Regions from separate parts of the Pseudomonas sp. 3296 genome, predicted to be linked through region 3. Evidence: predicted binding sites of a transcription regulator. Region 3 holds the regulator's gene; each other region holds the start of a gene.
What was found. The regulator FliA, encoded in region 3, starts transcription of late flagellar genes. The targets are predictions, from matches to a motif close to CTAAAGTTTNNNNNNNNNNNGCCGNTAA.

Region 1 (3,262 bases), on a different contig from region 3:
TGCCTTGCTGTTCCATCAGTTTGTTGAGACGGCTCGAGACCAGGTACTGCTTGTTTTCACCGAGCAAAATGCCACAGGCTTTTTCCAGGAAGACCCGGAACTGTTCGAAATCCAAATTACCCGTAGACAAAGATGCCGCCTCTTAAATCGTGTTAACCACCAGGGGCAGAAGGCCCCTAGCTGATATCTGCTGCTTTGATCCGGTCGACTACCCGGGATGCCAGGTCATCAGGACGGAACTTGGCAAGGAAGTCATCGGCACCGACTTTCTTGACCATCGCCTGATTGAATACCCCGGACAACGAAGTATGCAGGATGATATGAAGCTTTTGCATGCGTGGATCGTTGCGGATCTCGGCCGTGAGGGTGTACCCGTCCATTTCCGGCATCTCGATGTCGGAAATCATCATCAGGAACTCTTCTTCCGGCTTTTTCCCTTCGTCGACCAGCTTGCGCAGGTAATCCAGCGCTTGCTTGCCGTCATTCAACGCCACCACTTCGACACCGACGGTTTGCAGACAACGAGTCACCTGCTTGCGCGCCACCGACGAGTCATCGACGGTCAAGACCTTCAAGGACAAGGCCTTGTGCTGGGTTTCGACATCGACCACACCGACCGAAATCGCTTCCGGAGTCGGCGCCACTTCCGCGAGGATTTTCTCGACGTCGATGATTTCGACTAACTGATTGTCGACCCGAGTCACAGCCGTCAGGTAGTGATCGCGTCCCGTGCCCTTGGGTGGCGGATGAATCTCTTCCCAGTTCATGTTGACGATGCGTTCCACCGAGCGCACCAGGAAACCCTGGGTCTTGGTGTTGTACTCCGTGATGATCACGAACGGATTGCTTTGATCTTTCAGCGCGCCGGAGCCGGTCGCCATGGCCAGATCAAGAATCGGAATGGTCGCCCCCCGGATATTTGCCACACCGCACACGACAGGACTGGATTTTGGCATCAGCGTGAGTTTGGGGCATTGCAGCACTTCCCGAACCTTGAACACGTTGATCCCATAGAGCTGCTGGCCGTCGAGACGGAACAACAGCAGCTCCAGGCGATTCTGCCCTACCAGTTGCGTGCGCTGGTTTACCGCATCCATTACACCAGCCATGCACAGACTCCTACACCAACGCTTAAGTGTGTTGCGACGCACGTTCATTGCTAAACGGCACGGCGCTTGCTTTTTAACTCTTATGAACACAGAACCGACATTTTTCCGACGCCTGACATCAAACGCTCGCCACGTGCTTTGCGCGATGTCGGCCGTCTGCCTGTTCAACGCTGGCAGCCCTGCCCTTGCTGACGCAGTTACCTTGCCTGACATGCTTATCGGCGTCACTCAGGGCTTTCTTGAGTTCACCGTAGAAGACTATTTGGCGAGCAGTCAAACCGAAGGCCGTTATGAGATCGAGGTCAAGCAGCTCGATCCGCGCCTGCGCATGCCCATGTGCGACAAGGAATTGACAGCCACTCTGGAGAGCCCGGCGATCCCGATTGGCCGGGTCACGGTCAAGGTGCGTTGCGACAGTACCTCGCCCTGGACAGTGTTCGTGCCCGCTCAAGTCCGCCTGTTTCGCGACGTCGTCACCACCACGCGGCCCCTCAAACGCGCCGGCTACATCGAGCCGGGCGACGTCATGCTGCGCGAACGCGACATCAGCCTGATCGGCCAGGGATACTTCACCTCCATCGATCAGACGATTGGACAAAAACTTACCCGACCAACGGTCGCCGATCAGGTGCTGACGCTGGTCCATCTCGAGCAGGCCGAAGTCATTTCCAAAGGTGACCAAGTGGTGATTACCGCCCGCAGCGGCACGCTCAGCGTGCGCATGCCGGGCGAGGCCCTGTCCAATGGCGGCTTGCGTGAACAGATCCGGGTAAAAAACCTCAACTCCCAACGGGTCATCAAGGCGCAGGTCATAGCGCCGGGCCAGGTGGAAGTGGCCATGTAAGAAACTCTGCGCTTGCGAAAACATGGCGCTGGCCGTGGCTGTTCCCTAAGCTGTGCCTCACGCAGGAAATGCGCTGGCGCATGCAGGCTCGTTGATAAATGGGCCTAAAGTTTTTGCAGGAAGAGCCGAAAACATGGCAAGCGTCCAAATTCCCAGAGGTTTTTTATCATGGTCATCGATTTCAGCCGTTTGAACAGTTCCTCGTCACTGACCGGCAGTACGCGTACCAGCGCCAACAAGGACACTGCCGAAGCCGGCAAATCCGCGCCGCTGAATACCCCGGCCGAACAGGCCAGTACCGCCAAAAGCGGGGAATCGGTACACCTCAGCAATGAGGCTCAACAGTTGCAGAAGGTCACTGACAAGCTGCGCGATCAGCCTGCCGTCGACAATGCCCGCGTGGCCGAGTTGAAAGCAGCGATTGCCGATGGCAGCTATAAAGTCGACAGCAACCGTGTAGCCAGCAAACTGCTCAACTTCGAAGCCCAGCGCTAGGCCCTCGGTCTGCGCCAGGCTTTTGGACGCTTAAACCCCAAGGCCAGCCATGCACGACACTAATTTACTGCAACTGATCATCGACGACTTTGCTCCAGCGCAACACTTGCTGGAGTTGCTGCAAAACGAGTCCCTCGCCTTGCATGGTCGCGACATGCCACTGCTCGAAGACATTCTGGCGCGCAAACAGGCAATGATCATTCTGCTCGAACAGCATGGCCGCAAGCGCAGCGAAGTCCTCGCCAGCCTCAATCTGCCCACCAATCGCAAGGGCCTGGAGCAACTCGCCAGCGAATCCAGCGTCGGTGATCAGTTACTTGCGCAAAGCGATGCCCTGACCGACCTTCTGGCTCAGTGCCAGGCCATCAACGTCAATAATGGTCAGTCGATCCTGGTCCAACAGGCCGCCACGGCCAATCAGCTGAAGATCCTCACCGGCGGCGAACCACCCGCGCTTTACGATGCCCGCGGATCAACCGCCAAGCTAGCGAAGCCGCGCCCGCTCAGTCAGGCGTGAACCTGTTGATGAGTTCGCACTTTCAAGACGCGCCACATGATGGCAGTATGCTGGCCATGCGCAGTCACATTTTGTCCGGAGAACGATGAACCGTGCCCAATGCCTTAACCGCGGAAGATGCTCCGCAGCCACCCAAGGTGCTCTCCACGCCCATGGAGATCGCGGGTAACCTGCGGCAACTGCAAGAAAGCCATGACCCGCTGATCATTACGTTCCACGAACGTAACCAGCGCTTCCAGAGCTATCTGGTTGAGGTTGACCGTGACAACAACATGATTGCCCTGGATGAAATGGTGC
Region 2 (3,262 bases), on a different contig from region 3:
CGGCTGCAGGTTTGGCCGGCGCGGCCTCGGGATCAGGTGCCAACCCCTTACGCCCCATCAGCACTTCATAAGCCGACTCCCGATCAATCGGCTTGTCATAACGCCCTTGCAAGAGCGAACTGGCGATCAGTGCCGCACGCTCGGCCTCGCTCAACGGCCCGATCCGCGATTGTGGTGGCGCGATCAACACACGCTGAACCATCTCCGGCGTGCCTTTATCGGCCAGCGTCCCGACCAGTGCCTCGCCGATCCCCAGTTCGGTCAACACCGACAAGGCATCGAACGCCGGGTTCGGCCGGAAGCCTTCGGCCACGGCGCGCAGGGATTTCTGCTCCTTGGCGGTGAACGCACGCAAACCGTGCTGGATGCGCAGCCCCAACTGAGCCAGCACGTCATCCGGCAGGTCACCCGGCGATTGGGTGACGAAATACACGCCCACGCCTTTCGAGCGAATCAGCCGCACCACTTGTTCCAGTCGATCCTGCAGCGCCTTGGGCGTCCCGGCGAACAGCAAATGAGCTTCGTCGAAAAACAACGCCAGCAGCGGTTTGTCCGCATCTCCGCGCTCCGGTAATTGCTCGAACAGTTCGGCGAGCAGCCACAGCAGGAATGTCGCGTACACCTTCGGAGCTTCGTGAACCAGACGACTGGCATCCAGCAAATGAATGCGTCCGCGACCGTCAGCGGTTGGTTGCAGAATGTCTTCGAGTTGCAGCGCCGGTTCGCCAAACAGCGCTTCGGCGCCTTGTTGCTCCAGCGTCGCCAGCCGCCGCAACAACGCCTGACTGGAACCGGTGGTCATCAACGCGGCGTCATCGCCGAGCAATTCGGGGTTATCACGCAGGTGATTGAGCAGCGCCTTGAGGTCCTTGAGGTCGAGCAGCAACAGCCCTTCGCGGTCCGCTACCTTGAACGCCGCGTACAGCGCCGACTGCTGGCTATCGGTGAGTTCCAGCAGGCTGCCCAGTAACAATGGGCCCATTTCACTCAAGGTGGTGCGCAATGGATGACCGGACTGGCCATGAATGTCCCACAGCGTCACCGGGTACGCCTGGGGCTTGTGGTTCAGCCACGACATCCCGGCGATGCGCTCGGCGATCTTGCCTTGGGGGATGCCGGCGGCGCCGAGGCCACACAGATCGCCTTTGATATCGGCGGCAAACACCGCCACGCCTGCGTCGCTGAAGGCTTCGGCCATGCGCTGCAAGGTGACGGTTTTACCGGTCCCGGTAGCGCCGGCGACGAGGCCGTGGCGGTTCGCCAGACGCATGGCCTGAGCGATGGGCTGGCCGGCAAGGTCGGCACCGAGAACGAGTTGCAATGAGTCAGGCATTTTGTCACCCAATGGTTAATCTTTGATCCGGCGCGGCCGATACAAAACAAGAGACTACAAAGAAATCAGCGTCGGTATTCCCTAAGGACAGGACAGAACTATCAGCTGCTTTTCACCCTGCCCGTTTTGCGTGCCTTTATAAAAGCACGCCCTGAACAATAAGACCTTAGCGGAACCCCAAGCCATGAACAAAAACCTGCGCTTCAGTCATAAAATCTTGCTTGCCGCCGCCCTCATTGTTATTGCTGCCTTCGCCTCGTTCACCCTGTACAACGACTATTTACAGCGCAACGCCATCCGCGAAGACCTGGACAATTACCTCAATGAGATGGGCGACGTCACCGCCAACAACATCCAGACCTGGTTGGCCGGTCGTATCCTGCTGATCGATAACCTCGCTCAAAACATCGCCATCAACCCCGAACAGTCCAATGTCGCCAGCCTGCTTGAGCAGAAAGCCCTGACGTCGACCTTCATGGCATCCTACCTGGGCGATGCCACCGGCAGCTTTACCATTCGCCCCGACGCCAAGATGCCGGCCGGCTTCGATCCACGGGTTCGCCCTTGGTATAAAGGTGCCGAAAGCAGCAGCACCGCGACCCTGACCGAACCGTACATCGACGCGGCCACTGGCCAGACCATCATCTCCATCGCCACCGCCTCGAAGAAGGCCGGGCAAAGCGTCGGCGTGGTGGGCGGCGACCTGAGCCTGCAAACCCTGATCGACACCCTCAGCGCCCGTGATTTCGACGGCATGGGGTATGCCTTCCTGGTCAGCGCCGACGGCAAGATCCTGGTGCACCCGGACAAAGCCCTGGTCATGAAGTCCCTGAGCGAGGCGTACCCGAAAAATACCCTGCGCATCAGCAGCGACTTCAGTGAGGTCGACGTCGACGGCAAGACCCGTATCGTGACCTTCACCGCGATCAAAGGCCTGCCATCGGTCAACTGGTACATCGGCCTGTCGGTGGACAAGGACAAAGCCTTCTCGATGCTCAGCTCGTTCCGTGCATCCGCCGTGGTCGCGACCATTATTGCCGTGGCGATCATCATCGCGCTGCTGGGCATGCTCATTCGCATCCTGATCCAGCCGCTGCACGTCATGACCCGCGCCATGGAAGACATCGCTGACGGTGAAGGCGACCTGACCAAACGCCTGACCATCCAGAACAACGACGAATTCGGCATCCTCGGCACAGCGTTCAACCGTTTTGTCGAACGTATTCACACCTCGATCCGTGAAGTGTCCTCGGCCACCGGGCAAGTCAACGAAGTGGCGCTGCGCGTGGTGGCCGCCTCGAATTCCTCGATGTTCAACTCCGATCAGCAGGCCTCGCGCACCAGCAGCGTCGCCGCCGCGATCAATCAACTCGGGGCCGCCGCCCAGGAAATCGCCCGCAACGCCGCGCAAGCGTCGAGTCAGGCCAGCGATGCCCGCAGCCTGGCCGAAGATGGCCAGCAAGTGGTGGACCGCAGCATCAAAGCGATGAATCAGCTGTCGAGCATGCTCAGCGCCTCGAGCACCAACATCGAATCGCTGAACAGCAAAACCGTGAACATCGGCCAGATCCTCGAAGTGATCACCAGCATTTCCCAGCAAACCAACCTTCTTGCACTCAACGCGGCCATCGAAGCAGCCCGTGCCGGTGAAGCCGGCCGCGGTTTCGCGGTGGTGGCAGATGAAGTGCGCAACCTGGCACACCGCACGCAGGAATCGGCGCAACAGGTGCAGACCATGATCGAGGAACTGCAAGTCGGCGCCCGCGAATCCGTCAGCACCATGAGCGACAGCCAGCGCCATAGTCAGGACAGCGTTGAAATCGCCAACCTGGCGGGCGAGCGGTTGAACAGTGTGACGTTGCGCATCGGCGAAATCGACGGGATGAACCAGTCGGTGGCCACCGCGACGGAAGAGCAGACGGCAGTGGT
Region 3 (3,262 bases):
GTCATGAACAGTTTTTGTACCTACATCGATGGTCTGCCATGCATTGTTCCATTTGTGAACGCGCAGCCAGTAATGTGGCCTCCGTCTATGCAAGACAAGGTAAAGAAATAACATGGGCAGCATGCATCCCGTACAGGTGATCGCGGTGACCGGCGGCAAAGGTGGCGTCGGCAAGACTAACGTGTCAGTGAATTTGTCGCTGGCCCTGGCTGAACTCGGCCGTCGCGTCATGCTGTTGGACGCTGACCTGGGCCTGGCGAACGTCGACGTCCTGTTGGGACTGACACCCAAACGTACCCTGGCCGACGTGATCGAAGGCCGCTGCGAGCTGCGCGACGTTCTGTTGCAGGGCCCGGGCGGTATTCGAATTGTTCCGGCCGCATCCGGCACCCAGAGCATGGTTCATTTGAGCCCGGCTCAACACGCCGGCCTGATCCAGGCGTTCAGCGACATCGGCGACAACCTCGACGTATTGGTGATCGACACCGCTGCGGGCATAGGTGACTCGGTAGTCAGTTTTGTTCGCGCAGCGCAAGAAGTCTTGCTCGTGGTCTGCGACGAGCCGACCTCGATCACCGACGCCTACGCGTTGATCAAACTGCTTAACCGCGACTACGGCATGAACCGCTTCCGTGTCCTGGCCAACATGGCCCAGAGCCCGCAAGAAGGTCGCAACCTGTTCGCCAAGTTGACCAAGGTCACCGACCGCTTTCTCGACGTTGCCTTGCAATACGTCGGCGCGGTGCCTTACGACGAAAGCGTGCGCAAGGCTGTGCAGAAACAACGTGCCGTGTATGAAGCCTTCCCGCGTTCCAAGTGCGCCCTGGCGTTCAAGGCCATCGCGCAGAAAGTTGATACCTGGCCGCTGCCTGCCAACCCGCGCGGGCACCTTGAGTTTTTCGTCGAGCGCCTCGTGCAACAGACCGCAGGACCCGTTCTATGACAGCCAGTGGCTACAACCTCTACAAGAAGTCGGCACGTGACGCGCAGTACGAGCTGATCGAGCGTTACGCGCCACTGGTCAAACGCATTGCTTACCACTTGCTGGCCCGTCTGCCGGCCAGTGTCCAGGTTGAAGACCTGATCCAGGCCGGGATGATCGGCCTGCTTGAAGTGTCGACCAAATACGACGCCAGCAAAGGCGCCAGTTTCGAGACGTACGCGGGCATACGAATCCGCGGCGCCATGCTTGATGAAGTACGCAAGGGGGACTGGGCGCCACGTTCGGTCCACCGAAATACCCGTATGGTCAGTGACGCAATTCGCTCTATTGAAGCTAAAACCGGCCGTGACGCTAAAGATCACGAGGTTGCGGCCGAACTCCAATTGAGTCTCGACGATTATTACGGGATTTTGAACGACACCCTGGGCAGCCGCTTATTCAGTTTCGACGATCTGTTGCAGGACGGCGAACACGAAGGGCTGCACGAGGATGGCGCGAGTGCACATCTGGAGCCGTCACGCGATCTGGAAGATGAACGCTTCCAGGCGGCGCTGGCGGACGCGATTGCCAATTTGCCGGAGCGTGAGCGACTGGTGTTGGCGCTGTACTACGACGAAGAGTTGAATCTCAAGGAAATCGGTGAGGTCCTGGGGGTCAGCGAATCGCGGGTCAGCCAGTTACACAGCCAGTGCGCGGCCCGTTTGCGGGGGCGTTTGGGGGAGTGGCGAGCGCGCTGAAGGCAGTGTGGGGACACTGCGAACGGGGCTGGTGCGGATTTGAACGGCACCGGTCGCGATCTGTTGTGCTCCAGACAGTCATCGAGTGAATTGCCGGATTGATTGAAATGGCGCGTCCAGGTGCTGGGCGCGTTTAAGACTGCTTGGAGGTCGAATTGGACAAGAACATGAAAATCCTCATCGTTGATGACTTCTCAACGATGCGGCGGATCATAAAAAACCTGTTGCGTGACCTTGGGTTCACCAACACGGTCGAGGCTGACGATGGCACTACCGCCATTCCGGTTCTCAACAGCGGGAGCATCGACTTTCTGGTAACGGACTGGAACATGCCTGGCATGACCGGTATCGATCTGCTGCGCCACGTGCGCGCCGATGAAAAGCTCAAGCACCTGCCGGTGTTGATGGTGACCGCTGAAGCCAAGCGCGAGCAGATCATCGAAGCGGCCCAGGCCGGTGTAAACGGCTATGTGGTCAAACCCTTCACGGCCCAGGCGTTGAAAGAAAAAATCGAGAAGATTTTCGAACGCATCGGTTGATCCACTGCGCCACGGGGGAGCTATGGAGCATAAAGAATCTTCACAGGGCGATTTTGAATCGACCCTGAAAAAACATGCCGTCGAACTGGTCGCCAGCCTTGAAAAAGGCAGGTTCGGCGAGGCTGTGCAACTGATCCATGAGCTCAATCAGACCCGTGACCGTGGCCTGTATCAGGAAGTGGGCAAGCTCACTCGCGAGCTGCACAGCGCGATCGTCAATTTCCAGATTGACCCGAACATGCCGCAAGCCGAGGAAGTGTCGCAGATCACGGACGCCACCGAGCGCCTGGGGTATGTGGTCAAGCTGACCGAGGCCGCGGCCAACCGCACCATGGACCTGGTGGAAAGCGCCACGCCGCTGGTCAACAGCCTGAGCGAAGAAGCCCAGGCGTTGAGCACGGACTGGGGCCGGTTCATGCGTCGCGAAGTCGGGGCTGAAGAGTTCCGTGAGCTGGCCCGCCGCGTCGACGGTTTCCTGACACGCAGCACCGAGGACAACCGCACGGTGTCGAGCAACCTCAACGACATCCTGCTGGCTCAGGATTACCAGGACCTCACCGGTCAGGTGATCAAGCGCGTGACCCAGTTGGTCACCGAAGTTGAAAGCAATTTGCTCAAGCTCGTCCTCATGGCCAGCCAGGTAGACCGCTTTGCGGGTATCGAACATGACCGTGAATCGATGCTCGCCGAAAAAGATCCACAAAAACATCTCTCTCAGGGTGAAGGTCCGCAGATTCATGCCGATAAAAGAGAAGACGTTGTGTCCGGTCAGGACGATGTGGACGATTTGCTATCCAGCCTGGGATTTTAGCGTTTCAGCATTCTAGGTTTTTTAGGTTTTTAGACCTGTAGGAGCACCCCCTTAATGAGCTTCGGCGCCGATGAAGAGATCCTTCAGGATTTCCTGGTTGAGGCCGGCGAGATTCTAGAGCAACTGTCCGAACAACTGGTCGAGCTGGAAAGCCGACCGGATGATGCGGACTTGCTCAATGCAATTTTTCGCGGTTTTCACACTGTAAAAGGGGGCGCCGGCTTCCTCCAGC

Region 1: flgM (flagellar biosynthesis anti-sigma factor FlgM) is a predicted target of FliA. The motif match lies at 2,058-2,085, and genes of this name have one in related genera.
Region 2: J2X66_RS14870 (methyl-accepting chemotaxis protein) is a predicted target of FliA. The motif match lies at 1,349-1,376, and genes of this name have one in related genera.

Annotation. Positions count from the first base shown of each region.
Region 1 is NZ_JAVDUY010000008.1:48,803-52,064, reverse strand. Features, by position in the region: gene cheR (protein-glutamate O-methyltransferase CheR) at 1-130, opposite strand, end outside; gene J2X66_RS22080 (chemotaxis protein CheV) at 177-1,109, opposite strand; gene flgA (flagellar basal body P-ring formation chaperone FlgA) at 1,192-1,953, shown strand; gene flgM (flagellar biosynthesis anti-sigma factor FlgM) at 2,122-2,448, shown strand; gene J2X66_RS22065 (flagellar protein FlgN) at 2,498-2,965, shown strand; gene J2X66_RS22060 (flagellar regulator YcgR PilZN domain-containing protein) at 3,058-3,262, shown strand, end outside.
Region 2 is NZ_JAVDUY010000005.1:159,427-162,688, forward strand. Features, by position in the region: gene J2X66_RS14865 (helicase HerA-like domain-containing protein) at 1-1,333, opposite strand, end outside; gene J2X66_RS14870 (methyl-accepting chemotaxis protein) at 1,518-3,262, shown strand, end outside.
Region 3 is NZ_JAVDUY010000001.1:842,505-845,766, reverse strand. Features, by position in the region: gene fleN (flagellar synthesis regulator FleN) at 113-943, shown strand; gene fliA (RNA polymerase sigma factor FliA) at 940-1,680, shown strand; gene J2X66_RS04040 (chemotaxis response regulator CheY) at 1,848-2,219, shown strand; gene J2X66_RS04035 (protein phosphatase CheZ) at 2,242-3,030, shown strand; gene J2X66_RS04030 (chemotaxis protein CheA) at 3,085-3,262, shown strand, end outside.